DNA from 3 places in the Vibrio ziniensis genome. Region 1 is predicted to be linked to each of the others. Evidence: predicted binding sites of a transcription regulator. Region 1 holds the regulator's gene; each other region holds the start of a gene.
What was found. The regulator PurR, encoded in region 1, represses purine synthesis genes. The targets are predictions, from matches to a motif close to TNANGNAAACGTTTNCNTNA.

Region 2: the regulator PurR is predicted to act here: its motif matches at 4,964-4,983, upstream of G5S32_RS00810 (uracil-xanthine permease family protein).
Region 3: the regulator PurR is predicted to act here: its motif matches at 6,281-6,300, upstream of purL (phosphoribosylformylglycinamidine synthase).

Annotation. Positions count from the first base shown of each region.
Region 1 is NZ_CP049331.1:1,939,120-1,949,287, reverse strand. It holds gene glgC (glucose-1-phosphate adenylyltransferase) at 1-734, shown strand, start outside; gene glgA (glycogen synthase GlgA) at 724-2,190, shown strand; gene G5S32_RS08885 (alpha/beta fold hydrolase) at 2,340-3,146, shown strand; gene G5S32_RS08880 (TVP38/TMEM64 family protein) at 3,467-4,150, opposite strand; gene G5S32_RS08875 (TfoX/Sxy family DNA transformation protein) at 4,479-5,066, opposite strand; cyclic di-GMP riboswitch class I at 5,180-5,278, opposite strand; gene purR (HTH-type transcriptional repressor PurR) at 5,450-6,457, opposite strand; gene torD (molecular chaperone TorD) at 6,738-7,385, opposite strand; gene elyC (envelope biogenesis factor ElyC) at 7,544-8,362, opposite strand; gene cmoM (tRNA uridine 5-oxyacetic acid(34) methyltransferase CmoM) at 8,452-9,234, shown strand; gene mukF (chromosome partition protein MukF) at 9,246-10,168, shown strand, end outside.
Region 2 is NZ_CP049331.1:175,950-186,117, forward strand. It holds gene G5S32_RS00790 (hypothetical protein) at 1-196, opposite strand, end outside; gene greB (transcription elongation factor GreB) at 338-820, shown strand; gene ompR (osmolarity response regulator transcription factor OmpR) at 922-1,641, shown strand; gene envZ (two-component system sensor histidine kinase EnvZ) at 1,836-3,140, shown strand; gene G5S32_RS00810 (uracil-xanthine permease family protein) at 3,378-4,784, opposite strand; gene recG (ATP-dependent DNA helicase RecG) at 5,021-7,099, opposite strand; gene trmH (tRNA (guanosine(18)-2'-O)-methyltransferase TrmH) at 7,167-7,853, opposite strand; gene spoT (bifunctional GTP diphosphokinase/guanosine-3',5'-bis pyrophosphate 3'-pyrophosphohydrolase) at 8,109-10,168, opposite strand, start outside.
Region 3 is NZ_CP049331.1:793,587-803,754, forward strand. It holds gene G5S32_RS03600 (type IV pilus modification PilV family protein) at 1-346, shown strand, start outside; gene fghA (S-formylglutathione hydrolase) at 419-1,267, opposite strand; gene G5S32_RS03610 (S-(hydroxymethyl)glutathione dehydrogenase/class III alcohol dehydrogenase) at 1,362-2,495, opposite strand; gene G5S32_RS03615 (LysR family transcriptional regulator) at 2,645-3,529, shown strand; gene tadA (tRNA adenosine(34) deaminase TadA) at 3,633-4,148, shown strand; gene G5S32_RS21630 (hypothetical protein) at 4,265-4,390, opposite strand; gene mltF (membrane-bound lytic murein transglycosylase MltF) at 4,571-6,145, opposite strand; gene purL (phosphoribosylformylglycinamidine synthase) at 6,452-10,168, shown strand, end outside.

The DNA of each region.
Region 1 (10,168 bases):
TAATTGAAGTAGACAGTGATGGTAAGATGATCGGCTTCGAAGAAAAACCGGATAATCCAAAATCAATACCGGGAGAACCTGATTGGTCTTTAGTTTCAATGGGTAACTACATCTTTAAATCCTGTGTGCTTTGCGCTGAATTACGTGAAGATGCAGCAAACATGGAATCTAGCCATGATTTTGGCAAGGACATTATTCCTAAAATGTTTCCTGATGGTGGCGTCTATGTCTATGACTTCTCCCAAAACAAAATTAAAGGTGAGATACAGACGACTTATTGGCGAGATGTCGGCACGATAGATTCCTATTGGGCTGCACATATGGATCTACTCGATAAAAAGCCACCTTTCTCGTTGTATAACCGTAGCTGGCCGTTGCATACTTACTATCCACCTCTACCTCCAGCGACATTTGTTGATTCTGGCGAGCGTAGAGTTAAAATCACAGACAGTTTAATTTCCGGTGGAAGTTATATCCAAGGATCAACTATTTATAAATCAGTTTTAGGATTCAGAAGTAACATTGCGGCTGGCTCTTTGATTAGTGAATCTGTTATCTTGGGTGATGTGAAAATAGGGGCTGGGTGCTCAATCAAGCGCACGATCATCGACAAACATGTTGAAATTGCTCCCGGCACTGTCATTGGTGAAAATTTAGAATTGGACCGACAACGATTCCACGTGTCTGACGACGGAATCGTCGTCATTGCAAAAGGAACAAAAGTTGGATTCTAGAAAGGAACAACTCAATGTGTGGTTTACCGTTTCAGAAGCTCAAGGGTTAGTAAAAAGTGGAGGCTTGGCTGATGTAGCCAAGGCTCTGCCTAAAGCTTTGCTGGAACTTGGCCACCAAGTCGCTATAGTTTTACCTGGTTATCGCAGCGTACCTGAAAAAGATTCATCGCCAGTGATTCTCGAAACCGAACTTACTCATTGGCCACATATTCGCTATCAAGTTCGTCAAAGAGAGCTTGAGGGTGTGCCTGTTTACCTCATTGATTGCGATATGTATTTTGACCGTCCTGAACTTTATGCTGAGCACAACCAAGCCTATCCTGATAACGGAGAACGCTTTGGCTTTTTCTCAGCAGCGTGTTTAGATGTGTTGCCTAAGCTAGGAATTAAACCTGATATTATCCATGCTAACGATTGGCATACAGGGTTAGTTCCATTTCTTCTCAAAACTCGCTTCAGAAACGACCCTTACTTTACTGGCGTCAAAAGTGTCATAACCATTCACAATGCGATGTTTAAAGGCATATTTTCTCATCATCAGTTAGAAGTCATTCCAGAACTTAATTTGTCGGGGATGGAGTTCCTCGAGTATGGTCATGACCATATCAGTATGCTCAGAGCAGGTATTGCATTTGCAGACAAAGTCAATGCGGTAAGTCCGAATTACGCGTCAGAGCTTCTTACTCCTCTTGGTTCTCATGGTTTGGTTGATGATTTTGTACGCCGAGCACGTGATTTACATGGCATCGTTAACGGATGTGATTACAGTGAGTGGAACCCAAGAACGGACACATACTTGCCAGAATTTTATTCAGACGAAGCAAAATCGTTGAAGAAGGGTAAGTCTGCCAGTAAGAAAGTGTTGCAAGAAGAATTGCAGCTTCCGCAGCGTGACGTTCCTCTATTTGGAATGGTGTGTCGACTAACGCATCAAAAAGGTTTCCATTACATTCTTCCTATTTTGGAGAAGTTTCTGCGTAACGATGTTCAATTGGTTATCGTGGGAACGGGGGAGCCCGAAGTAGCAAATCAGTTACACAAGATAGCCAGCGTGCATTCAACACAATTTGCTTTTGTTGAGGCTTACAGTAATCGCTTTGCGCACCTTGTTGAAGCTGGTTCTGATTTCTTCTTAATGCCGTCAGAGTTCGAAGCTTGTGGTTTGAACCAAATCTACAGTATGGCTTATGGTACTTTGCCGATTGTGCGAGAAGTTGGTGGCCTAAAAGATACCGTGTTGGATTACGATAAATACCCTAGTGAAGCTACTGGTTTTGGTTTCCAAGAGCCATCACCAGAAGCATTACTCATCACAATGCAACGCGCGTTACTTTTTTATCTTCAACATCCAGATTTATTATTAGAAGTTCAACAACGCGCAATGAGGTGTGACTTCAGTTGGCGAGAATCTGCGTTGGAGTACGTAAAGATGTATAACTACGCAATTTTTGACTAGATAGATAAATGAACAAAAACAGAGCTTTAAAGCTCTGTTTTTGATCTGGTCGAGGTAGAGTAGCATTATTTAACAACTCTAATCACCTTGAAAGGGGAGGATGTGGTACCCTCAGTCTATTCTGTTTCACATTAAATTAAGTGGTACCAATGCCCCAAAGCATGCTTTTTCATAAAATTTACCATCATCCAACCAGTCAGGAATGGGTGGTATTTGTACATGGTGCAGGAGGCAGTTCGTCCATTTGGTTTAAGCAAATTAAAGCGTATAAGCAGCATTTTAATTTGTTGTTTGTTGATCTGCGTGGTCACGGAAAATCCCCTCAGCTCATCAAAGATCTGATCAGTAACAAATATACGTTTAAGTCTGTTACGTTAGATGTATTACGAGTTCTCGATCACTTAAAGATTCAATCTGCGCATTTTGTCGGAATGTCTCTTGGGACGATCATCGTACGTAACCTTGCAGAGTTGGCAACAGAACGCGTGAGTTCTATGGTGTTGGGTGGTGCGGTCACCCGTTTAAATACCCGCTCGCAAATCTTGGTTAAATTGGGGCATATAAGTAAGAATTTTGTACCATATATGTGGCTCTACCGTTTATTTGCCTATATCGTTATGCCGCAAAGAAGTCAAAAGCAATCTCGAAACTTGTTTGTCCGAGAAGCGAAGAAGCTTTGCCAGAAAGAATTCAAACGTTGGTTTACTCTTACTGCAGAGATTAATCCAATGATGCGTTATTTTCGCGATAAAGAGTTACCGATACCCACCCTGTATTTGATGGGCGAGCGTGACTATATGTTTATCCAGCCTGTTAAAGATATGGTGGCATTGCACGAGAAAAGTGAACTATGGGAAATACCGGACTGTGGGCACGTGTGCAATATTGAACAGCCTGAAGTATTTAACCGAGTTTCCATCGATTTCATCCACAAGCAGTTAACCATTAACGCTTAAAAGCCTTCTAGATGCTCTCATAGCCGCAATTCCAGCACAATCCGAATTGCGGTTCGTTATTCTCTCCGCAATGCTTACAGACCCAATCTGGCTGATTTGGGAATGCTGGTTGTAAGTAGTCACTTATAACCTGTTCGGACTGTTCGAGCAAACTCAGATTCAAAAGCCATACATAAGGTGAAGAGGCTTCATCAAAAGGGATTTCCCCGCGGACACTGAAAAGCGTTTCACCTCGAACTTCACAGGGAATATTTTGTTGTCGCAACAGCCCGCACACAATATGTGCTTCAGTTGGATGTTGAGCAATGAATATTTTCATATTACTCGTCGGTGATTGTTCTCTTTTTAAGTTTAGTCAGTACTTGTTTTGCCAAAAACGGAAATATGCCCAATAACGCAAAAGAAAGTAGAACGCTTGGAGATAGTATTCCTGACAGAGTGTCTATATCAGCAAGTTGAGTGCCTGCATTGAGATAAACAGCCGTTCCTGGGAGCATCCCCAACTGACTAACTAGGTAATAACGAGTCGTTGAAATCGGTGTTAAGCCCATAAGTAGGTTGATAAGAAAGAATGGAAACACTGGAATCAATCTTAGTGTAAACAGATAAAATGCACCATCTTGCGCTACACCTTTATTGATGGCAGAAAGATTGTCACTAAAACGGTGTTGTATCCAATTGCGAAGCAAATATCGGCTGCTAAGAAAAGCGAGGGTCGCACCAATTGTACTAGCAAAAGACACTAAGATAAGACTAAACCAAAAGCCAAATAAAGCCGCTCCGAGAAGAGTAACAACGGCAGCTCCGGGAATGGATAAAGCGGTAATCACAATATATGCGATAAAGTAAGCAATAGCTGAAAAAACGAGGTTCTGGTCTATGTATTGAGAGAGGGCTGCTTGTTGAGTTTTCGCATATTCCAGAGTGAGATATTGGCTAAACTCAGTACCCATAACAACGATGAGGGTAATTAAAATCAACCCTAGTATCAGTTTATGACTCATCGTTAACTCCAAAATAGTTGGATAAAACCATCACTTGCTCCTCATACCATCCTAGATAAAAATATGATCAGACTGAGCATCGGTAGAACAGCGAATAGGCGTCAAACGCAAACGCGCATTCATTCGTCCCTGAAGCTCCTCCGATCCATCCATGGCTCGGAGGGTTTGCTTATCGACGCCTATTCACTGATCAGGAAATTATCCAGAATGGTATCATGTATAGAGAATAGGAAAGGCAGAGCCGACTTTAAATTTCATTTTGGTTTTGATTATTCATAAAAAAGCACCCTATGAAGAGTGCTTTGTATCTTTAAGTCGAATATAGAAACTAGAGTTTCTGCATTAATTCATCGCGGCGAGACTGGGGAATGACAGACCAATGCTTACCTTCAATTGCACCTTCTAAAGCCCATAAAAGCTCAATACCAACAGTTGTGGCATGAGTCTCTTGCACGGCTCTAAACGCAGCCACTGCGCCTTTCTGTTGCAGCATGTCAACAGAATCGATTCCTGCTTTTTTGAGCATACGTTCTGTAGCAAGACGCATATTAGGAAGATCTTTAAGTCGGTCTGGTTTCGCTTTAGCTTGAGTCTCGCGTTCTTGTTTCGCGACATCTAAGGCTTGCTTTGCTTTTTCAATAATTAGATGCGGGGTATCCCACACATTTTCAGGTAAGGCAAAGTATTTAGTCACAACAGGAAAACCACGTTTTTTATAAACGTAAGGTTCATAGCCTTGTTGTTGGAAATTCTTTGAGGAGTGATCATCCGCACGAATGTGTAGTCGGTCATTAACGACCAGAGCAAACATCGTGTCATCGATGAAAATGCCAAACCCTCCGAACATAGAACGCGATTTTACGCTTCCTAGTTGCTCAAAAAGTCGCATTGAGTCTTTTAGTACTGGTTTATCCATGCTGTTAGTCTCGGTGTATTAATAAATACGCCACCAAATTCAGGTCCGAGAGAATAGCAAAAGAATACATTGAGCATGTCAATCAAGCGTCAACTCATGTATACCTTTTTGCCATCGGCAACCCCGCTACCTACCAATTATGAACTAACATGGATTGGTTTAGGCCGGAGGCTTTGCGTCCCACCCTTTCAGATGGTTTGCCCTGTGCGTGACATTACTTTCAAAATAATAAACAAAACTTTGAATAAGCATCACATTTATGTGAACTAAATGTGACGTTGATCAAAGTTTGAATATTGGGTTTGCGAGCTTATTACTGTTTTAATATTTGTGAGATGAATTTCACTGGCTCTTATTGAACGGTACTTAAATAGAGTAACTAATTATTTTGTAAGGTCTTTTACTGTATCACGCTCTACAATTTCTGGATGCATTTCGAAGATTCGACGTTCATGCTCTTTATCTTTGATTCGTTCTAACAAAATCTCAAATGCGTTTTTGCCCACACGACGTTTTGGTTGATGAATCGTGGTTAGGGGCGGAGAGAAGTACTCTGCAAGTTCAATGTTATCGTATCCGATTACCGAAATGTCATCGGGTACACGAACACCTTTTTGTTGTAAACGTGACATTAACCCTAGTGCCATTGTATCGTTGAAACAGAACACAGCGGTCGGCATTTTATCCATTGCGATAATTTTATCTGCAGCTAGTACTGCTGTATCACACTCGAAGTTGCCTTCAAGAATCCAGTTATCATTCACTGTCAAGTTCGCCTCTGCCATAGCGCGACGGAACCCCGCAATTCGTTCCTGACAAGCGAGTTTATGTAAGTGTCCACTTAAGCAAGCAATGTCTTTATGACCTCTGTCGATAAGGTATTTAGTCGCTAAATAGCCCCCTAATTCAGAGTTATCAATGATTTTGTCAGCAGTAGAAGCTTCTGGACCCCAATCCATGATGACTTTTGGAATGTCCGAATGACTTTCAAGCATCTCTGACAGTTCTTGTGTTAGGTCGGAGCACATGACTAAAATGCCATCCACTCGCTTCTCAGCCAGCATTCGGATGTAATCTCTTTGTTTCTCGTAGATGCCACCTGTGTTACACAGAATCAGTGTGTAACCCTGACGGTAACAGTAGCTTTCTACACCGTCGATGACTTCAGAAAAGAATAGATTGGTTGATTGAGTAACTAACATACCAATGGTGCGGGTAGTATTGCATTTCAAGCTACGTGCTACGGCACTTGGTGCGTAGTTTAGCTCTTTTACTGCTTCGAGAACTTTTTCTTGAGTTGCTTCAGCAACAAAGCGAGTTTTATTAATTACGTGTGATACGGTTGTGGTTGATACGCCAGCTAAGCGAGCAACATCTTTAATCGTAGCCATATATTTGTCCTGTTTTGACTGCTGATTTCGCTAAATTTTTTATTAGGTAAACAACCCACATTACTGGCCGGATTCAGCAGCGGCGAAGTTTATAAAGCTTCTAGCCTAAAGTCGTTAAAACACAAAAACCGCTTCGATATAGCGGTTTGAGTTTTAAATAATGATTCATCTTTTATGGTATTGAGTTTAAACCGCAAATGGTTAGCTAGCAACGACAAATCAATAGCGCAAACTTAACTGTAGTCACAATTCATGCCCTTTGTTGAACCAACGATGAGTTTCAATTGCCTGTAAGATAGTTTAAATCAAGCTCTAAAAAAGCGACCAATAATACTGAAATTGATGAATAAAATCCCAATTTATCCTTGCTCGCACAATCAAAAGAAAAATCAGGTATCCAGTTCAATAGATGATGACGAATATAGTCCGCTTGGAACTTTAGGGCCTGTTCCATACGGGCTTCTTTCTCAAGTTCGTTAGAGCGAATAATGAGGTGTCCGAGAAAGTCTAATTCGATAGCGAGATGATCATATGATTCATTTGTCTGCTCTTGAACATGTACGCCATTTTGCTCCATTAACTCAGCAATTGCTTGTGCTGGAGTTTTATTATTCATTTTTGATTTATCAATATAAAGAGATGCGTACGGGAGAGCCGAATTCCCATCACATTTTAGAAATAGGTTATAGAAGCTATTAGCAATTTGCACTTGTGCATCTTCATGTTTGAGAAGTTGCTTGAGAGTTGCGCATAGTTTGTGAGTGGAGACTGCTAAATGGTCGTTTTCACTAAGTCCTGCGAGAAAATTGTAAATTTCGGGGGATGAGTAATGTGACAAGTCTTGTGAACTGAGTTCGCAAGCAAACAAACCTGAAAGCCACCAATAGATTTCAGCTCGTTTTTCGTTAAAGGCTTTAATTTCTTTCATTACTTAGCTCCGTACTTTTCTTTATCTAAGTCTAAGCAATAATTACGCTCTGTACGAAATTTGCGAACTAAAGTATGCAGATCGAAGACCTTTGTTGAGCGAAGGTTGGCGAAAAAAGACCCGCATAAAGCGGGTCTTCATATCATCTTTGCAAGGAGCTACTTATCTTGTGTTAGTTTGCCATCAGAGCCAGCAACATAATCGCGCATCTTTTGCCAAAGCTGACCAAGGCTCTCGTACCAAAAGCGCTCGGTTTGCTCCAAATAGCGTGCTTGAGGCGTGTATTTATCCCAGGGTTGAGTAATGTTAGCTTGAGCTAAAAAGTTGGTTGGCGCTGGAATCGGGTTTAATCCTGCGGAATTAAATTCTTTAATTGCTCTTTCCATATGGCTGGCGGAAGTCACTAGTACCAACTTTTTGCTTTGTACGAATGCAGCAGCTTGTCTTGCCTCTTCCCAAGTATCTTTTGCTGTTTCTAACAACACGATGTCAGACTTTGCTACACCGAGTGCTAATGCGACTCGTGCTAACATACGAGCATGACTAAACTCGCTGCCACCAGCATAACCTGAAAGAATCAATTTGGATCCTGGGTACATCCTAGCAATACGTATTCCTTCCGTTAAACGCATTAATGCTGCTCGTGATAGTTCAGAAGTTGGTGGTATATAGCCATCGACAACATGTCCATTACCTAAAACCATCACGTAATCAATGTTTCTTTCGACAGGAAGAAACGCGGGGTATTGGCGCTCTAAAGGCATCAACAAACTTGTTGATATGGGTTGAAACGAAATAAGAAAAAGACTGGTTAGAGAAAACAGAACGATGAGGCTGCCAGTTTTACGTTTGGCAGTAAACATAATCAGCATTAAGCCAATAAATCCCACAATCAGCAGTGCTGGTAAGGGCATTAAAAAGGATGAAACAATTTTTTTCAGCTCAAACATAAACAAAATAGTCCGAAAAAACAGCACTTGACAATAAAAAGGGTGAAACCCTCTTTATTCCTGCTATTCCTATGACAAAATAGCAGCACGAATTCGCTATGATAACCCAAGCCGCTGTGACAGAAGATCGTAATTTCGACGATATTGCCCACAAATTTGTAAAAAATATCTATGGCTCCGATAAAGGAGAAATCCGTCAAGTAATTGTGTGGGAAGACCTGACGCAGTTGTTGGCAAGTTTTGACCAATCAGAAACTCCGTTGCACATTCTAGATGCTGGCGGGGGACTAGCGCAGATGTCACAGAAGCTCGCTAAGCTCGGACATCGTGTGACCTTGTGTGATCTTTCTTCTGAAATGCTCAATCTTGCTAAGCAGGATATTGCCAATAATGGCTTGCTTGATCAATATCAGTTGGTCCATTCTCCTGTGCAAAATATACAGGAGCATTTAACTGAGCCAGTTGACGTGGTGATGTTTCACGCTGTGATGGAGTGGTTGGCTGAGCCAAAACCCGCTTTAGAAAACTTGTTAGCTCAAGTGAGACCGGGTGGCATGGCATCTATCATGTTTTACAACTACCACGGGCTTGTATATAAAAATGCAGTATGTGGCAATATTCCTCATGTATTAGAGGGAATGCCGCATAGAAAACGCTTCAAACTTCAGCCTCAAACTGGATTGCTTCCTACGGAAGTGTATCAGTGGATAGAGGATTCAGGGTTTGAGATACAAGGTAAATCTGGTATTCGCTGTTTTAGTGATTACATTGGCAATGTGAAAAATATGGGCGAATACCAATACGATGATGTATTGGCTTTAGAACGAAAATTTTGTCGTCAGGAGCCATACCTCTCATTAGGCCGATACATACACGTATGGGCTAAGAAAAAACAATAACAGGAATAACAATGGGTGAGTTAACTCAGAACGCTGTTGAGCAACCTATTGATGAATTGGTTAGCTGGGTAAAGCAGCATGATTTCTCATTAAATCTAACGACTGAGCGACTCGCGTTTTTAATCGCAATTGCAGTGCTAAGTAATGACAGATTTGATGAAGAACTCGGTGAAGGTGAGTTGCACGATGCGTTCATTATAGTCACTCGAATGTTTGAAGATACAGGTGAAGCGTCGGCTTTTCGCGCTAACAACGCCATTAATGAATTAGTTAAACAACGTCTGATCAGCCGCTTTACCAGCGAACTGACTGATGGGGCTAGCATATATCGCCTATCGCCGTTGGCGATTGGCATTACTGATTACTACGTTCGTCATCGAGAGTTTTCTAAGTTAAAGCTTTCTATTCAGCTTTCAATGTTGGCTGATGAAATGGCGAAGGCGGTTGAATCTGCAGAACGAGGTGGTTCAGTTGGGCACTGGAAAAAGAATGTATTCGGTGTGCTGAAATACTCTGTAGGTGAAATCTTTGACCGCATTGATTTAAACCAACGCGTCATGGATGAACAACAACAATCCGTAAAACAGCAAATCGCCGAACTCCTGAATAAAGATTGGCGTGAAGCCATTCATAACTGTGAAGCGTTGCTTTCTGAAACCTCCACCACATTAAGTGAGTTGCAAGATACGTTACAAACTGCAGGCGATGAACTTCAAACTCAAATTTTAGATATACAGGAAAGCGTGTATGGCAATCCTGAACTTGAGTTCATTGAAGAAACATTATTTGGCTTGCAGATGAAACTTGATCGCATAACGAGTTGGGGGCAGCAGGCGATTGATTTGTGGATCGGTTATGACCGTCACGTACATAAGTTTATTCGTACGGCTATCGATATGGACCAAAATCGCGCGTTTAGCCAACGCCTGCGTCA
Region 2 (10,168 bases), 1.4 Mb from region 1:
ATACAGCAAAAATTAACGCACAATCCAATATAAACAGTTCTTGAAGCATCTCTGTTACTGAGATTTCTCCCACACCATTTTGGAAAACGATGAGATCCAAGTAAAGTGCTATCGGTGTTAACATCAACAGAAGCACAAAACCGGGAGGATCGGTTATTGAGCTAGCATGCTGTGATTTAGCGTATTGGTTAAGCATAGTGTCTGCTTATATATAGTTGTCATTAGATAGCTCATAGTAATGATGTGTTGTTTTTTATTTCTAATGAAAAGATCTAAATAAACCTAAAGCCAGACACATATTTCTGTAACACGTTGAATTAAAATATTTAGGCTGAGAATGAAAACAAAGTTAATCACTCGTGAAGGCTACAACAAGCTCAAAAAAGAGCATGATTACTTATGGAATGAGCGTCGTCCGGAAGTGACTAAAATTGTCACTTGGGCGGCAAGTTTAGGTGATCGTTCTGAAAATGCGGATTACACCTTTAATAAACGTCTACTGCGACAAATTGATCGACGTGTTCGTTTTTTACGTAACCTATTGCCAGAACTGAAAATAGTGGATTACTCACCTCAGCAGGAAGGAAAAGTTTTTTTCGGTGCTTGGGTAGAAATTGAAAACCAACAAGGGGATATTAAAAAATTCCGCATTGTAGGACCTGAAGAAATTTATGGTGAAGTAAAAGACTACATCTCAATTGATTCTCCAATGGCGCGTGCGTTACTGAAAAAAGAAGTTGATGATGAATTTGTGGTGAGAACGCCAACTGGCGAAAAAGAATGGTTCATTAATTCGATTTCTTATGAAAAAAGCAGTTGAAATAAACGCTAACAATTCTCTGAATTTCTTTATCATAAACGGTGTTACATTTCACTATCCCAGAAGTGTATGGGGTTGAATAACGAATAGGTAGGACGTAAATGCAAGAAAACTTTAAAGTCTTAGTAGTCGATGACGATGCACGTCTGCGTGCGCTGTTGGAGCGTTACTTATCTGAGCAAGGCTTCCAAGTTAGAAGTGTTGCGAACAGTGAGCAAATGGACCGCCTATTAACTCGTGAAACCTTCCATATCATGGTGTTAGATTTGATGTTGCCTGGAGAAGACGGTTTATCTATTTGTCGTCGTCTGCGCAATTCAAACAACATGATTCCAATTCTGATGCTGACTGCGAAAGGCGATGAGATTGATCGTATCGTTGGTTTAGAAATCGGCGCGGATGATTACCTGACGAAGCCTTTTAACCCTCGTGAACTACTGGCGCGTATTAAAGCTGTATTACGTCGTCAAACCATTGAAGCTCCGGGAGCACCAAGCTCTGAAGAGTCAATGGTCGAGTTTGGTGAGTTTCGTCTGAACTTAGGTACTCGTGAGATGTTCCGTGGTGAAGAGCCTATGCCTCTGACTTCGGGTGAATTTGCAGTACTGAAGGCGCTGGTGATGAATGCACGTGAGCCGTTATCGCGTGATAAGTTAATGAATATGGCTCGTGGCCGCGAATATTCGGCAATGGAACGTTCCATCGACGTACAAATCTCTCGTTTACGTCGTATGTTGGAAGTTGATCCAAGCAAACCACGCTACATCCAAACCGTGTGGGGCTTGGGCTATGTATTCGTTCCTGACGGCAAATTAAACTAAGCGTAATTTTATTTATGCTGTTTTATGCACGCGTCGGCTGATTAAACTAGAAGGCGCGTGTTGCTTCTCTTCTCTATTCGCGCCTTATCTGTAATTTTCATTGACGGTAAACCCCTGTCTGTAACAATCAGTAAGTAACTACTGGTTTATCAAAGCAGTGTTTAAAATCCGTTGATAAAGAACATAGGCAAAATATGCGTATTCGTAGCTCGTTTACTCAATCCATTCTTCTCTTTTTAAGCCTGCTCATTGCCAGTCAGGTTTACTCCTATTACGCCGTCTTCAATTATGCACTGATGCCGAGCTTAAAGCAGTTCAACAAAATTCTCAGTCACGAAATTAACTTGATGCTGGATGATACCGTCAATCAAGACTCGGACGTGTCAATGGATGCGCTATTGCGTCGTCGCGTTCTTGAGCAACTTGGGGTGACCATTCATGCTGAAGACAGTCCGATTGCCAGTGAGTTTGAGCATGCCATCAGTATTGATTTGATGAGTGAAGATATGAGCTTGGAGCTCGGTTCGCCAACGGAAGTTCGTATGATGTCTGGTGCAGAGAGTTATGTTCTATGGATGAAAATCGAATCTCTACCAGGGCAGTTACTTCGTATTCCTCTTTCTGAATTACGGGAAAAAGACTTCTCCCCTCTGTTTCGCAACAGCATCATCATGGCTTTAATGATTGTTTTTGGCGGTTGGTTATTTATCCGTATGCAAAACAGGCCTCTAATCACGCTAGAGAAAGTTGCGCAGGCTGTTGGTCGGGGAGAGGTGCCACCACCGCTACCGGAGAGAGGTGCTTCGGAAATTCGCTCAGTAACACGCGCTTTTAACCAGATGTCAAAAGGGATACAAGCGTTAGAAGAAGACCGAGCTCTGTTGATGGCAGGTATCAGTCATGATCTGCGTACTCCACTGACCCGCATTCGATTAGCCACAGAGATGATGGCTCCAGAAGACAGCTATTTGGCAGAAGGAATCATCAGTGACACCGAAGAGTGTAATGAGATCATCAGCCAGTTTATGGACTATTTGAAGCCTGTGAATAAACAGACATTCGAAAAGGTGAATGTCAACGATATTGCTCAGGATGTGGCAAGCTCAGAAGGCGGATACGAAGTGCAGATTGAAGTTGAACTGCACAAAGGCAAAGCGACTGCGTTTGGTAACCCAATTGCAATTAAGCGTGCGGTTAGTAACTTAGTGGTGAATGCGGTTCGTTACGGAAATGGCTGGGTGAGAGTCAGCTCTGGTGTCACAGCGGACAACAGCATGGTGTGGATTTGTGTGGAAGACAATGGACCAGGCATTGAACCAAGCCAAGTGAACAAGGTATTTGAACCTTTTACTCGCGGAGACACTGCTCGCGGTAGCGAAGGTACCGGTTTGGGACTCGCGATAGTGAAACGTATTATTAGCCAGCACAGCGGCTCTGTCATGGTCAGCAATCGCAGTGAAGGTGGTTTACGGGCGCAGATTAGCTTTCCGACCAAGTGATACCATCCTAGATCAAAATATGATCAGACTGAGCATCGGCAGAACTGCGAATAGGCGTCAAACGCAAACGCGCATTCATTCGTCCCTGAAGCTCCGCTGAGCCATCCATGGCTCGGAGGGTTTGCTTATCGACGCATATTCACTATCCAGAATGGTATGATTGAATATCTAGCAAATCAATTTTGGAATTAAAAAGGCTCGCATTGTGCGAGCCTTTTTCTTAAATCATCATAAGCACTATGAATCTAGAGCTTGTTCCAATTCTTGCTCAGGTTGCTCTTTTCTTACTGGCTTCGTTTCCGGTAGCAGCAGGTTTAAAAGAATCGCGGTAATACCGCCAGCCGCAACACCCGTCGAGAAAATGCTTTTCACAAAATCAGGCATAAACTGCAGGATTTCAGGTTTCTGTGCGATGCCCAGACCCATTGAAAATGACAGAGCTATGATAAGAATCGCGCGACGGTCTAAATCGACACGAGCAATGATACGGATACCTGCCGCCGCGATAGTACCGAACATGACTATGGTCGCACCGCCGAGTACTGGCTCAGGGATCAACTGAACAAAGCTTGCTACGCCAGGGAATAAACCTAATAGCACGAGCATACCTGCGATAAAGTAACCCACGTAACGGCTAGCAACGCCAGTCAGTAGAATCACGCCGTTATTCTGGCTAAAGGTTGAGTTCGGGAAGCTGTTAAATACAGCAGCAAGTGCTGAGTTAACGCCATCTGCTAAAACCCCACCTTTGATACGCTTCATGTAAATCGGGCCTTTTACTGGCTCTCCTGACACTTCCGACGTTGCAGTGATATCACCGATGGCTTCTAAAGCGGTGATTAAGAAAATCAGTACTAGAGGAATGAACAGTGACCAGTCAAAGCTCAAACCATATTGCATCGGTACAGGTAGTGCGATCAGCGATGTTTCACTTATTTTGCTGGTATCGACCATGCCCATGAAATAAGCCATCGCAACGCCCACAAGCATCGCAATCACAATTGAGGCAACGCGAATATATGGGTTACGTGCACGGTTTAGCAAAATGATGATGGCTAGAACGGTTCCTGCTAGAGCCAGTTTATCAAGACTACCGAAACTACCGTCGCCCATTGCCGCGTAGCCCCCACCCATAGAGACTAGACCAACTTGGATCAGAGTGAGACCGATCAGTGTAACGACAATACCTGATACCAGCGGTGTGATAACGCGTTGTGCAAATTCCAATACGCGAGAAAGCAGAATTTCAGCAAATGATGCGACTAAAATAGTACCGAAAATGGCCGCCATCATGGTTTGAATATCAGCACCGCCAGCTTTTAGCGCAAGACCGGCACCAATGATTGGACCTAAGAAGTTAAAGCTGGTGCCTTGAATCGATAACAAGCCTGAGCCGATAGGACCAATAGTTCGAATTTGAATAAATGAAGATACACCTGAAGCAAATAAAGACATGCTGATAATGGTGTTGGTTTCAGCTGCTGGAACGCCCAAACTTTGGCAAATAATCAGAGATGGCGTAATAACAGCAACGAACATAGCAAGCAGGTGCTGAAGTGCAGCAAAAAAAGTGTGTGGCAAAGGCGGTCTGTCATTGAGTTGGTAGACAAGATCGGACTTACGAGCCGCGTTTTCGGTTGTCATTTTTATTTTCCTAAGTGAGTGATTCACAAAGATGCGCTGAATGGGCATTCCTCGTGGAGCAGAATGGTTGTCTGTGATTGCTGTTAATCAGGTTCTGCTCTGAAAAATAGCCTTAAAGCTTTCAAGGTTTATAGAGCTTTGAGGCTAAATTTTGCGAGAATTATAGAGTAATAACTGTAAAAGGCAAACGTTTGCTTAAGTTTGGTGCAAAGGAAAACAGCTGCGATTTTTAAGGATTAAGCTTTTGCATAAACATCTCGTTCGTCAAGCCAGCGATCGATAATAGCGGTAGCATTACTTGGGTAATTGTCATGAATATGGCGAGCAATACGCTGAACTTCTGGAATAAGGCGCTGATCTCGTACTAAGTCAGCAATTTTGAAATCAGCCAAACCCGTCTGCTTGGTGCCTAGTAGTTCCCCGGGACCACGAATTTCCAAGTCTCGCTGCGCGATAACGAACCCGTCATTACTTTCACGTAATACGCCAAGGCGTTTCTGCGCGGTTTTAGAAAGTGGCGCGTGGTACAAAAGTACACAATGACTGGCAACCGAGCCTCGACCAACACGACCACGCAGCTGGTGCAACTGGGCTAAGCCTAAGCGCTCTGGGTTTTCAATGATCATTAAGCTTGAGTTGGGTACATCCACACCTACTTCAATCACTGTAGTTGCGACAAGAAGATGCAACTCATTGTTTTTAAATGCCTGCATCACTTCTTGTTTCTCGGTTGGCTTCATTCTGCCGTGAACCAAACCGATTTTGACATCGGGCAGTTTGCGTTGCAGCTCTTCTGCAGTATCAGCTGCAGCTTGTGCTTCCAAGACTTCAGATTCATCAATCAGAGTACAAACCCAATAGGCTTGCTTGCCTTCATTCAAACAAGCATTACGTACGCGTTCAACAATGTCGTCTCGTTTGGTATCTGGAATTGCGACGGTTTGAATCGGCGTTCTGCCCGGCGGAAGTTCATCGATAATCGAGGTTTCTAAATCCGCATAAGCAGTCATTGCCAGAGTTCGAGGAATAGGGGTGGCTGTCATGATGAGCTGATGAGGATACGCGCCTTGTTTAGCGCCTTTCTCGCGTAACTCTAGTCGCTGGTGGACACCAAAACGATGCTGCTCATCGATAATCACTAACGCTAAATGATCAAAAACCACGTGTTCTTGGAACAGTGCGTGAGTACCCACTACCATTTTTACTTCACCACTGGCAATACGCGCGAGCTCGGCTTCTTTGGCTTTGCCTTTGAGTTTGCCCGCTAGCCAACCTACTTTGATACCCATCGCTTCAAACCACTGGCTGAAGTTTATGGCGTGTTGCTCCGCTAACAATTCTGTTGGTGCCATCAAGGCGACTTGGTAGCCATTTTCAATGGCTCTGGCAGCCGCTAGAGCAGCAACGAGAGTTTTACCTGAACCTACATCCCCTTGAACTAAACGCATCATAGGGTGAGGTTTTGCGAGATCAGTTTCGATTTCGTTAACCACCCGAGTTTGGGCATTGGTTGGTGAAAAAGGTAATTGAGCCAACAGCTGATTTTTCAGAGAGTCTGACGCTTTTAGCGGCAAAGCGACATCTTGCTGCCCTTTACTGCGAACAGCCAACATGGATAGGTTTTGAGCCAGCAGTTCTTCCATAATCAGGCGAATTTGCGCCGGATGGCGACCATCATCAAACAGACTTAAATCGATATCCGATGGTGGGCGGTGGATGGTGTGCAACGCCTGAGCCAGAGTTATTTGATGATCGTATAAACCGGATGGAAGCAGTTCTTGCACTGCTGCTTTATCAAGTAGTGATAACGCTTGATCAGTCAGGCTGCGCAGAGTGAGCTGACGCAGACCTTCAGTGGTCGGGTAGACTGGAGTCAGGTTAGCTTCAACATCGGGCTTTTGTTCTGGGAAATAGAACTTGTATTCAGGATGAATAATCTCCAGCCCAGTATTGCCACGTTTAATTTCGCCGTAAGCGTGTACTAACTTACCTTCGGTAAAATTGTTTTTAATCCCTGCGGTAAAGTTGAAAAAGCGTAGCGTGAGCGTGCCGTTTCCGTCGCTGATTTTTACTGTCAGCATTTTGCGACGACCGAAAGTAGTATCGACCGCCATCACTTTACCTTGCACCGCTGCCCAAAGACCCGGATGCAGTTTTACTATTGGGTAGATTCGAGTGCGATCTTCATAGCGTAACGGCAGGTGGAACAGCAAATCTTGTACGGTGATAAGCCCAACTTTCTCCAGTTTTTCGGCCACTTTTGCCCCCACTCCGGAAAGTGAGGTTAATGGAATTGCTGATAAAAGCTGAGACATAATCAACCATTTAGCTGTTTGAAATAAAGGTTATTCAAACATTAAGCTGTGTTTTTGTACAGGGGAATTATTTGCTCTGCATCGCTTTCCACCAAGATTCATCTGCCACAATTTGGCCTTCGTCATCCAGTGGTGGATAGGGAAGCTTCTTACGTTTAGCCACTTTGGCTAATACAGGGTGACCGCGCTCGAACAAAATACGATGAATGGTTTCTTCAGGAAGCGGGCTTTTTTCCTGCTGATACATACCAGCAGCTTGGCGTTGACGTTGTGCCTCATACAGAATCAGTGCGCTAGCAACCGATACGTTGAGTGATTGCACCATTCCTACCATAGGAATCACGATGTCTTGATCGGCCAGCTCAAGAGCTTGTTTTGAGATACCCACTTTTTCACTACCCACGATAATCGCTGTCGGTTTGGTGTAATCAATTTCACGAAAATCTATCGCTTTTTCGGAAAGGTTGGTCACTAATACCTGCATGTTCTGCGCTTTTAGCGCTTTTATCGCATCTTGAATACTATCGTGAGTATCGACTTCGACCCAGTTACGAGCGCCTGCTGAGGTATGAGCAAGAGTACGCATTTGTTTGTTTGGCCAAACCGCATGGATTTTGTGTAATCCAATTGCATCGGCAGTACGAATGACCGCAGATACGTTATTTGGCTTGTGTACTTCTTCTAAACATACGGTCAGATCAGGTTGGCGTGCTTTCAGCACCTCTTGAATTCGAGTGTAACGTTCTAAGTTCATAATAAATTTTCTATGCTTTATCCCCTTACTACTTGAAGCTGCAGTGCTTTATGTTTTTGTACGGGGTCTACGTTCGTTCACCCCAATCACATAGTTTACTATGCTCATGGGGATTCACTCACTTGCCGCCTACCTGCAACTCCAAGTAGTTTGGGTATAGTCTGTGGTTGGTAAACGGTCACCACATAAAATAAAAAAGCCCTTGATAGGCCATATCAAGGGCTACATCGTTAGGTTACTTAAGCATAGGCGCTATTAGTGCCTTCTGCGTCTCACCTTCGGTGCGTTTGGCATTGCACGAATTTTCTTCATAATGCCAGCAAGATGAACACGATCTTTTGTGGTCAGTACCACAGTTACTGTGTACAGACGGCCATCACGTTCTTCTGTCGACAGACCATGAATATTGGAGCCTGTCTTCGAAATCACATTAGTCAGTTCTGCAAGTGCGCCTTGGCGGTTTTGCATATCGACTTTCAGTTCAGTGATGAAGTCTTGATCGTAATCTTTGGTCCATTCCACCGCCATGTACTTATCAGGCTCTTTCTGATGCCCGCGTACGTTAGGACAGGTTTCGCGGTGCACCACCAATCCACGGCCCGGAGAAACGTGCGCAATAATGTGGTCATCCGGAATTGGGTGACAGCAGTTGGCGAAGGTTAACAGAATACCTTCTGCACCTCGGATCGGCAGTTTCTTCTTAGGTTGACCGTCTTTGCTTTCTACTTCGGTTAATTCATCAGCATTGCCTAGTAGACGACGAGCAATCACGATACTCATTAATTCGCCAAGGCCAATCGCTGCTAATAAATCGTCAACGCTAGAAAGTTTTAGATCGCTAAGAACATGTTGCACACTGTCTTTGTTGATGGTGGAGATCGACTCTTCACCTAAGGCGTGATTCAGCAGGCGGCGACCCAAGCTCACTGATTCTTCACGGCGCATGGTTTTCAGAACCTGACGGATCTTAGTACGAGCACGTGAAGTCACTACGTAGTTTAGCCATGCGGCATTTGGACGCGCACCCGGAGCACTGATGATTTCAACGGTTTGACCATTCTTCAGTGGCTTGCTTAGTGGGTAAGGGTTGCGATCAACTCGAGTACCTACACAGGTGTTACCGACGTCGGTATGCACCGCATAGGCGAAGTCTACCGCTGTTGCGCCAACAGGCAGTTCAACGATACGACCTTTAGGTGTAAAGACGTAAATCTCATCTGGGAATAGATCGGACTTAACGTTTTCGATAAATTCGAACGAGTTACCTGCACTTTGCTGTAGTTCAAGCAGGCTTTGCATCCAACGCTGAGCTTTGATCTGTGCTGTTGTGCCGGTGCGGTCGCCATTGGCTTTATATGACCAGTGTGCTGCCACACCTTTGTCCGCCATTTGGTCCATATCTTCAGTTCGGATTTGAACTTCAACAGGTACGCCGTGTGGGCCAACCATTGAGGTATGCAGAGACTGATAGCCGTTCGCTTTTGGAACAGCAATGTAGTCTTTCATTCGACCCGGACGCGGTTTATACAGGCTGTGTACTTGACCTAGTGCTCGGTAACAGGTGTCAGCGCTATCAACCACAACACGAAACGCATAGATATCCATGATGGTGTGGAAGCGTTGCTCTTTAGTCTTCATCTTGTTGTAGATGGAGAAAAGGTTCTTTTCACGACCAAACACGCGAGCAGGTAAGCCAACTTCGTGCAGGCGACCTTCGATCTCGCTATGGATGCGTTGAATCATCTCTTTGCGGTTACCACGCGCCGCTTTCACGACTTCTTTTAGAACTCGATATCGGTTCGGATATAACGCTTCAAAACCTAGCTCTTCTAACTCGGTTTTAATGTTGTGAATACCTAAACGGTGGGCGAGTGGTGCGTAAATCTCTAGGGTTTCTCGGGCAATACGACGCTTTTTATCCGGACGAAGAGCACCTAATGTTCGCATGTTGTGCGTACGGTCAGAAAGCTTGATCAGAATCACGCGGATGTCTTGCACCATCGCAAGAACCATTTTGCGAAAGTTCTCTGCTTGAGCTTCTTTTCTATCGCGGAATTTAAGTTTGTCGAGCTTAGAGACCCCATCAACCAGTTCAGCAACAGCTTGACCAAATTGAGTTTCTAAATCTTCTTTGGTGACGTCGCAGTCTTCGATAACGTCGTGAAGGAGGGCTGCTTGCAGTGTTTCTAAATCCAAACGCATTTCTGCCAGAATTCGAGCTACTGCCACTGGGTGAATAATATAAGGTTCGCCGCTTGAGCGGGTTTGCCCTTCGTGGGCATCTCTTGCCACTATATAAGATTGGCGTAGAGCCT
Region 3 (10,168 bases), 1.1 Mb from region 1:
AGGTTTAATTAAGCTGCAATCCTATATTGAGCAGCGAGCTGATTTTGCTATCCATAGTATTGAAGCATTGAATCTTGCTGAGCAGAAACTGGAATGGTTTCGAACAAGGGGATCATTATCTCCTGACGCGTCTTTCACTGTTGCTTCTTATGACGGCGACATAGTTTCAGGCTCAGAACAAGCAGCGAATTTTTATATACTGACGTGGAGTGTCACAGAGCCGAGTAGTTTATTGGGCTGTATAAAAATGGTGGACATCGAAGCGTCTTGGCTTGACCGGCAAGGCAATAAGCACGCAGTGAATTTGCAAACCATGATTTCTAAGTTCAGCGAGTTTGACTCTTAGGGCTTGAACGAAAGCTCTAACTGCTTGATACAGAAAAAGCCCGGGGTTCGGGCTTTGCATTGTGAGCTAAGGTTATTCTGATTTCAGATAGTTAGCGTGAAACTCTAGGTGATCATCGATAAATGTCTGGATAAAGTAGTAACTGTGATCGTACCCTGGCTGAATGCGCAGAGTTAAATCAGCTTTTGCTCCAATCGCTGCTGATTGCAGTGTTTCAGGCTTAAGTTGTTCGGTTAAAAAGCTATCCGCATTGCCTTGATCAACTAATATTGGTGTTGTTACTAAATGGTTTTTCATCAGCTCAACTGCATCGTACTGCTGCCATTTAGTTTTATCTTCACCCAAGTAATTGCGAAATGCCTTCTGTCCCCATGGCACTGCCATTGGATGACAAATCGGGCTAAAGGCTGAAATTGACGAATAGGCCGTTGGGTTTTTAATACCAATCGTCAATGCACCATGACCGCCCATACTATGACCAGAAATAGCCTTGCGTTTACTTACTGGGAAATGCGCTTCAATCAATTGTGGCAGTTCATCAACAATGTAACTGTACATCTGATAGTGCTCTTGCCAAGGTTCTTGGGTTGCATTGAGATAAAAGCCTGCGCCAAGACCGAAATCGTAAGCACCCTCTGGATCGTCGGGAACTCCTTCACCTCGAGGGCTTGTATCAGGAGCAACAATCGCAATGCCTAACTCTGCTGCTTTTTTAAAAGCCCCAGCTTTCTGCATGAAGTTCTCATCGGTACAAGTAAGACCTGATAACCAATATAAAACAGGTACTCGGTTATCTTCAGTTGCTTCTAAAGGCAGATAGATAGCAAAGCGCATTTCACAATTGAGCGTACTGGATTGATGAATGTATTGCTTATGCCAGCCATCGAAAACTTTCGCTTGGCTATGATTAATTAAACTCATTCTTCCTCCTATACCCAGTTAATTCGAAGTGACTGCGTTGTATTGCAGCCACTCAATATAATGGGGTATATGCTGATTTTATTCGTTGAAGTTGTTACTTATTAAAGTGAACGACAGAACGGATACTCTCACCAGCATGCATCAGATCAAACGCTTCGTTGATCTCTTCTAATGGCATAGTGTGAGTGATGAACTCTTGTAAACCAAATTCACCAGCAAGATATTGCTCAACAATCCCTGGAAGTTGTGAACGACCTTTAACGCCACCGAATGCGCTGCCGCGCCATACACGACCTGTCACTAATTGGAACGGACGAGTGGAGATCTCTTGACCTGCGCCAGCAACGCCGATGATAACCGATTCGCCCCAACCTTTGTGGCAACACTCAAGAGCTTGACGCATCACGTTCACGTTACCGATACACTCAAATGAGAAGTCCACACCTCCATCCGTCATATCTACAATTACTTCCTGAATTGGCTTATCGAAGTGTTGTGGGTTGATGCAGTCTGTCGCACCAAGTTGTTTAGCTAGCTCAAATTTCTTCTCGTTGATGTCGATACCTATGATACGGCTTGCGCCGACCATACGAGCACCGATGATTGCGGAAAGACCAATACCGCCTAGACCGAAGATAGCCACTGTGTCGCCTTTTTTCACTTTAGCAGTATTCATCACCGCGCCCATGCCCGTTGTTACGCCGCAACCTAACAGACAGATCTCTTCAAGTGGTGCTTCTTTGTTGACTTTTGCTAGTGAAATTTCTGGAAGCACAGTGTATTCCGAGAATGTTGAACAACCCATGTAGTGGAAAATTGGTTGGCCATCTTTGTAAAAACGTGTGGTGCCATCTGGCATTAGACCTTTACCTTGCGTTGCACGAACCGCTTGGCACAGGTTAGTTTTGCCTGATTTACAGAATTTACACTCGCCACATTCTGCGGTGTAAAGTGGAATCACGTGATCGCCGACTTCGACAGAAGTCACACCTTCACCCACCATTTCAACAATACCGCCACCTTCATGACCAAGGATTGAAGGAAATACGCCTTCAGGATCTTCGCCAGAAAGAGTAAACGCATCAGTATGACAAACACCAGTTGCCACAATACGCACTAATACTTCACCTTTACGTGGAAGCATGACATCCACTTCTTCTATTTTAAGAGGTTGGTTTGGTCCCCACGCAACTGCTGCGCGAGATTTAATGAATTTGTCTTGTGACATGTGCTCGTCCTTTCAATGCAATAACTATGTGTGTTTGGTGTGATCCGAACACCGTGAATAGTCTTTTAGTATAGAAGCTTCTTTTTAGTTAATAATTGGGTCAAAATGAGAATTACTTTTACATAATTGTAATAATTCAAGAGGGACTCATGGCGAGTTGGGAAGGCATTAACGAATTCATCGCGGTCGCTGAGAGTGGTAGCTTTACTCAAGCATCGCTGCGTTTAAACACGTCTGTGGCCAATATCAGCCGACGAGTTGCAACACTTGAAGAAAGACTGAAAGTTAAGTTACTGGTGAGAACCACACGTAAAGTATCCTTAACTGAAGCAGGCCAGGTTTATTTTCAGCAATGCCGCGTTTTAGTAGAGGGTTTGGAACAAGCTGAACAAACCGTCACTCAAATGCAGCAAATGCCCCAAGGTAAGCTCAAAGTGACGGCACCAGTCACTTACGGCGAACAGAAGATCGCGCCTCTTCTTCATCAGTTTTTGCAGCAACATGAGCAGTTGAATTTGGAGTTAGTGTTGACGAATCAGAAACTCGATCTCATCGAGCAGGGTGTTGATCTGGCTATTCGTCTCGGACAATTGGAGGATTCGAGCTTTCGAGCTAAAAAGCTGAGCAATCGGCAATTGCATGTATGTGCAACACCGGATTACTTAGCTCGATACGGTGTTCCTCATACGTTATCTGAGTTAGCACAGCATCAGTGTTTGATTGGAACTTACGAGCACTGGAGATTCAAAGAACATGGTCAATCACGCGCTATCCGGGTGAAAGGCAACATTAACTGCAATAGTGGTATCGTATTACTTGATGCGGCATTACGAGGAATGGGAATGGTTCAGTTACCTGATTATTACGTAAGTGAACATTTGGCTTCTGGCGCGTTAGTCGAGGTGCTATCGACTTATCGTGATGACAGAGAAGGGGTTTGGGCGCTCTATCCACATAATCGACACCTTTCAGCTAAGGTTCGTTTGCTGGTGGATTACCTTACGCAGGGCTTATCTGGTGAAGCTGTTGTATAATTTTGCCCAACAACGGGTAAGAGCAAAACACCATTAGCTTAAAAACGTAATACTAAATCTTCCATAGCCAAACAATCCAAAGCTTTAACTAAGAGAAATCATAATGACCCAGTTCCAAGCGGAATTTAGCCCACAAGACGAATACTTTATGCGCCAAGCTATGGCTTTAGCTACTAAAGCTGAAGAGCAGGGCGAAGTACCTGTAGGCGCAGTATTGGTAAAGGATGGAGAAATAATAGCACAAGGCTGGAATCGTTCTATTGGTGACCATGATGCAACCGCTCATGCTGAAATACAGGTATTACGTCAAGCGGGAGAGATCTTGCAAAATTACCGACTGTTAGACACAACTTTATATGTCACTCTTGAACCTTGTCCTATGTGCGCGGGTGCTTTGCTACATAGCCGAGTAAAACGAGTTGTGTATGGTGCACCTGACCTTAAAGCGGGTGCTGCAGGTACAGTATTAAATATCTTTGATAGTCCTGCGGCTTATCATTATGCAACGATTGAAAAGGGCTTACTCGAAGATGAGTGCCGTGCTCAGTTACAAGCGTTTTTCAAGCGTCGTCGCAAAGAAATCAAAGCGTTGAGAGATGAGCAGAAGCTCAATCCATAATTAGAAATAAGAGTAGGAAAAGATTTAAGAGAAGAGATATTAATCGTGGTGGGTATTTTGGCAAACATCTACTGCCGTAGATGTTTGCTCCCTAAAATATCAGCGTTTAACCAGTACTAATCTTCCAAATGTACATACGCTCGGTGACGTGCTAGCACTTTCTTCTTTGTATTGGCTAGCATACGACGACGGCGGTTAGCTGATACTGCTTTGCTAAGGAGTTTAGGCCTACGTTTAAGCATAAAACATCCCCCTTTCAGTACTAACTATCATAACAAACCCCAATTATTCATCCAATCAGGGCGCCAAACTATCAAACTTATTTGACGTTTCTATGTATCCAACGCTTACTTATTTTTATTTGTAGAGTAAGAGTGAATACAGATATCTATTTATGGGTTTCAGTGTCAAAAATCAAGTGTTTATTTTTTTATTGATACCGAAGTATCACTGATCAATTTGAAATGGTCAGATTCAGAGCTTTCTTGATTGCTTTGAGCCTCGTCAAACGTTTCTTCAGTGGCCTCTTCGTCTTCTTGAGGAACATTGATCACTGTAATGTCATCCGTCCCGGATTCAACGTTAACCACTTTTTGTTGTTCTAAATGACCAATGATACTCTGATAGTAACGGCGAATATTCTCTACATAGTTTCTAGCTTCATCTCCTCGAGCATAACCATAGATTGTTTGAGAAAAATATTTCTTCTGGCGCAATAACGGCAGTCGATCTTTTACATCTGCCCAAGTATCTGGATCACTGCCTTGAAGTTTCGTTAGACGACGCGCATCCATCATATGCCCATAGCCGACGTTATACGAAGCAAGGGCGAACCAGATTTTTTCGTGGTCAGAAACAGAATCAGGAACACGGGCTATCATTCTGCGTAAATATTCAACACCGCCTCGAATTGATTGCTCAGGATCAAGACGATTAGCGACATCTACACTTTTGGCGGTAGGTAATGTCAGCATCATCATACCACGTACACCTGTTGGCGATTTTGCTCTCGGATTCCAGTGAGATTCTTGGTACGCAAGTGCTGCAATTAGACGCCAATCAAATTCATCAGAATATTTTTGGAACAACGGAGCCCATTTGGGTAAGCGGCTATCAAGTGCACGGATAAAAGCACGAGTATCAACGTAATCAAACGTCCCTATGTGACCTATGTATTTTTCTTCTAATGAAGCTAATGATCCTGATTGTTTAATTTCACCAAAAAATTCGATCATCATTGCATACAAACTTTCGTCTTGTGAGCGTCGCATAAACCATGAAATGGGTTGGTCTTCTGTAACTTCGAAAGCTGGTGCTAAGTCGGGATAAATTCGTTGCGACAGTGATATTTCTACTGAATCTGCCATGGTAAATAACAATGAACCATCGGTAACACTTTTCAGTAAGTCGTTGACATCTGAGTTATCATCAACGTAAAAATTGAAATCAGGGTAGTCTTTTTTTAGTGATTTCAAGGTTGTTTCAAAATGCGCGTCGTCGACAATACTAAAAATTGGTTGCCCTTCACTCTGTATTTCTAGCTCATCCTGTCTGTCAACCAATTGTTGGATGTTACGCGGTCGCCACTGTCCTTTTTTATAAACGACTTGTTGTGAGACATAATAGTAAGCTGGACCTGCCCTATAATCTTTAAGTCGTTCTTCTGACTGACTAAGCCCGGCAGCAATGATATCAATCTCGCCATTTTTGAGGGCAGGGAAGAGGCTTGAGAGACGATAAGCGGGTTTCATCTCAAGTTTCACATTCAATTGTGCCGCAAATTCACGGGCTAATTCATAATCCAAGCCCGAAGGACCATCGGGGCCAATGTAGTAAGAAAGCTGGTTGTTTAATGTACCAACACGCAAGACGCCGCGTTCGCGGATTTGGTCTAGTTCACTCTTGGGTTCGGAATCAATTTGGCAGCCGCTAACTAATAAAGTCAGTAAAAATAGAGATAGCGCACGGCAGAATGAATGATTAAAAAGCGTTGTCATTAATTTGAGATCTCTAACATCAATTAGTGCCTTTATATCAAAGGCTGCTCGGATGGCAAAGTGATAGCTTGTTACTAAGCTTATTGTGTCTAAAAATTGTTCAAACGGGGTAAAATTCAAATTTAATAAAAAAAATGACGCAAACGGTTGCTTTTGGTGTTACGTCACAAAAAAAAATCCTCTATAATGCGCACCCATCAAAGAGATGAAATCGGCATAAGTTCTGGTTACTTAGTTTAACGTACTGAAAATTAGATGAATTTATGCCAATTACACCTCAATCAATGGATATAGAGACCTTTGCACATGAGAATTTTGCGTGGTTCCCCAGCTCTTTCTGAGTTTCGTGTTAATAAACTACTCGAGACGTGTCGTGAACAAAACCTACCTGTGACGGGTATCTATGCAGAGTTTATGCACTTTGCTGATCTCAAAGCGGATTTGGACGGCAGTGAAATCGAAAAACTTGAAAAGTTACTGACTTACGGTCCAACAATTCAAGAGCACGAACCGCAAGGTTTGCTTCTTCTTGTTACTCCTCGCCCAGGTACTATTTCTCCTTGGTCTTCTAAAGCAACGGATATCGCGAACAACTGTGGCTTAGCAAATGTTAAGCGTCTAGAGCGCGGTACGGCTTACTACATTGAGTCAGAAGGTGAACTTTCAGCTGAGCAAATCTCTACTATCAATGCGTTAATCCACGACCGCATGATGGAAGTGGTTTTTACTGAACTTGAACAAGCTGCTGCATTGTTTAAATCTGCAGAGCCAGCGCCTGTTGCTTACGTTGATCTACTGACAGGTGGCCGTAAAGCGCTTGAAGAAGCAAACGTTACCCTAGGACTTGCGCTTGCTGAAGACGAAATTGATTACCTAGTTGAAAGCTTCGTAACTAAGCTTGAGCGTAATCCAACTGATATCGAACTAATGATGTTTGCACAAGCAAACTCTGAGCACTGTCGCCACAAAATTTTCAACGCTGATTGGACAATCGACGGCGTTAAGCAAGACAAATCACTATTCAAGATGATCAAGAACACCATGGAGATGACTCCAGATTACGTTCTGTCTGCTTATAAAGATAACGCGGCGGTAATGGAAGGTTCTGAAGTTGGTCGATTCTTCCCGAACCCTGAAACTCGTCAGTACGGCTACAGCCACGAAAAAGCGCACATTCTGATGAAGGTGGAAACTCATAACCACCCTACAGCAATTTCTCCATGGCCGGGTGCTTCTACTGGTTCAGGCGGTGAAATTCGTGATGAAGGCGCAACCGGTATTGGTGGTAAACCAAAAGCAGGCCTTGTTGGCTTTACTACTTCTAACCTTCGTATTCCTAACTTTGTACAGCCTTGGGAAACAGATTTCGGTAAACCGGGTCGTATTGTTACAGCTTTAGACATCATGCTTGAAGGTCCTCTAGGCGGTGCGGCATTTAACAACGAATTTGGTCGTCCAAACCTTCTAGGTTACTTCCGTACTTACGAAGAGAAAGTAACTTCTCACGCGGGTGAAGAAGTTCGTGGTTACCACAAGCCAATCATGATTGCGGGTGGTTTAGGTAACATTCGTGATGAACACGTACAGAAGAAAGAGATTCCTGTTGGTGCAAGCCTGATCGTACTTGGCGGCCCTGCGATGAACATCGGTCTTGGCGGCGGTGCAGCTTCTTCTATGGCTTCTGGTCAGTCAGCCGAAGATCTAGATTTTGCTTCTGTACAACGTGAAAACCCAGAGATGGAACGTCGTTGTCAGGAAGTTATCGACCGTTGTTGGCAGCTTGGTGAAGCAAACCCAATTGCATTTATTCACGATGTGGGCGCGGGCGGTATCTCTAACGCACTGCCTGAGCTTGTTGATGATGGCGAGCGTGGCGGCATTTTCCAACTTCGCGATGTGCCAAATGATGAGCCGGGAATGAGCCCGCTGGAAATTTGGTGTAACGAATCTCAAGAACGTTATGTATTGGCTGTTGCGCCAGAAAACATGGCAGCTTTCGATGCTATCTGTAAGCGTGAGCGTGCTCCATACGCAGTAGTAGGTATCGCGACTGAAGAGCGTGAACTGAAACTAGAAGACACGCATTTCGACAATACGCCTATCGATATGCCAATGGATATCCTGTTAGGTAAAACGCCTAAAATGCACCGTGATGCGAAAACAGCGAAGGTTGATAGCCCAGCAATTGATCGTTCAGGTATCGAATTAGGTGAAGCAGTTGAACGTGTACTTCGTCTTCCAGCTGTTGCAGAGAAAACATTCCTGATCACGATTGGTGACCGTACGGTAACTGGTCTAGTTGCTCGTGACCAAATGGTTGGTCCATGGCAGGTTCCTGTTGCGAACTGCGCAGTTACTGCAGCTAGTTACGACACTTACCACGGTGAAGTAATGGCGATGGGTGAGCGTACTCCTGTTGCTCTACTTGACTTCGGTGCGTCTGCTCGTCTAGCAGTTGGTGAAGCAATCACTAACATCGCTGCAACTGAAATCGGCGATATCAAACGTATCAAGCTATCTGCTAACTGGATGTCTCCAGCAGGTCACCCTGGTGAAGATGCGGGTCTTTACGAAGCTGTGAAAGCAGTTGGTGAAGAGTTATGTCCTGCACTTGGTCTGACTATCCCTGTGGGTAAAGACTCAATGTCGATGAAGACTAAGTGGAACGAAAATGGCGAAGACAAAGAAGTGACTTCTCCACTTTCACTTATCATCACGGCATTCTCACGTGTAGAAGACGTACGTAAGACAGTCACACCTCAGCTACGCACAGATTTAGGCGAATCAAGCCTAGTATTGATTGACCTAGGTAACGGCAAAAACCGTCTAGGTGCTACAGCTCTAGCTCAGGTTTACAAGCAATTAGGTGATAAGCCTGCTGACGTAGACAACGCAGAGCAACTAAAAGGTTTCTTCAACGCTATTCAAAACCTAGTAAGCAACGATAAGTTGGTTGCTTACCACGATAAAGGCGATGGTGGTCTATTTGTTACTCTTGCTGAGATGGCATTCGCTGGTCACTGTGGTGTGAAAGCAAACATTGAAGCGTTAGGTGAAGATGTTCTCGCAGCGCTGTTCAACGAAGAACTCGGTGCTGTTGTGCAGGTTAAGAACGATGAACTTGAGTCTGTACTAGCAACGCTAGCAGACAATGGTTTAGCAGCATGTTCACACGTTATCGGTGCTGTTGAGGCGTCTGACAAAGTCGTGATCTCTTCGGGTAACACTGTACTTATCGACCGTTCAAGAACAGATCTTCGTACTATCTGGGCTGAAATGACGCATAAGATGCAGGCACTTCGCGATAACCCAGCGTGTGCAAACCAAGAGTTTGAAGCGAAGAAAGACAATTCAGATCCAGGTCTGAACGTGAAACTAAGCTTCGATACTAACCAAGACGTAGCTGCTCCTTATATTGCCAAAGGCGCTAAGCCTAAGATGGCTATTCTGCGTGAGCAGGGCGTTAACTCGCATGTTGAAATGGCAGCAGCGTTTGACCGTGCAGGCTTTGAAGCAACAGACATCCACATGAGCGATATCCTGACAGGTCAAGCTGCGCTGGAAGAGTACCAAGGCCTTGTGGCTTGTGGTGGCTTCTCTTACGGTGACGTACTGGGTGCCGGTGAAGGTTGGGCGAAGTCAGTGCTGTTTAACGCACAGGCTCGTGACCAGTTTGAAACTTTCTTCAACCGTGAAGATACCTTCTCTCTAGGTGTGTGTAACGGCTGTCAGATGCTGTCTAACCTGAAAGAACTGATCCCAGGTGCAGATTTGTGGCCACGTTTCGTACGCAATGAGTCTGAGCGTTTTGAAGCTCGCTTTAGCTTAGTAGAAGTTCAGAAATCTGATTCTGTGTTCTTCGACGGTATGGCTGGCTCTCGTATGCCAATCGCAGTTTCTCACGGTGAAGGTCGTGTCGAAGTTCGTGATGAAGCACACCTTGCGGCAATCGAGAACTCAGGCACGGTAGCGGTTCGTTTTGTTGATAACTTCGGTAACCCAACACAACAGTATCCAAACAAC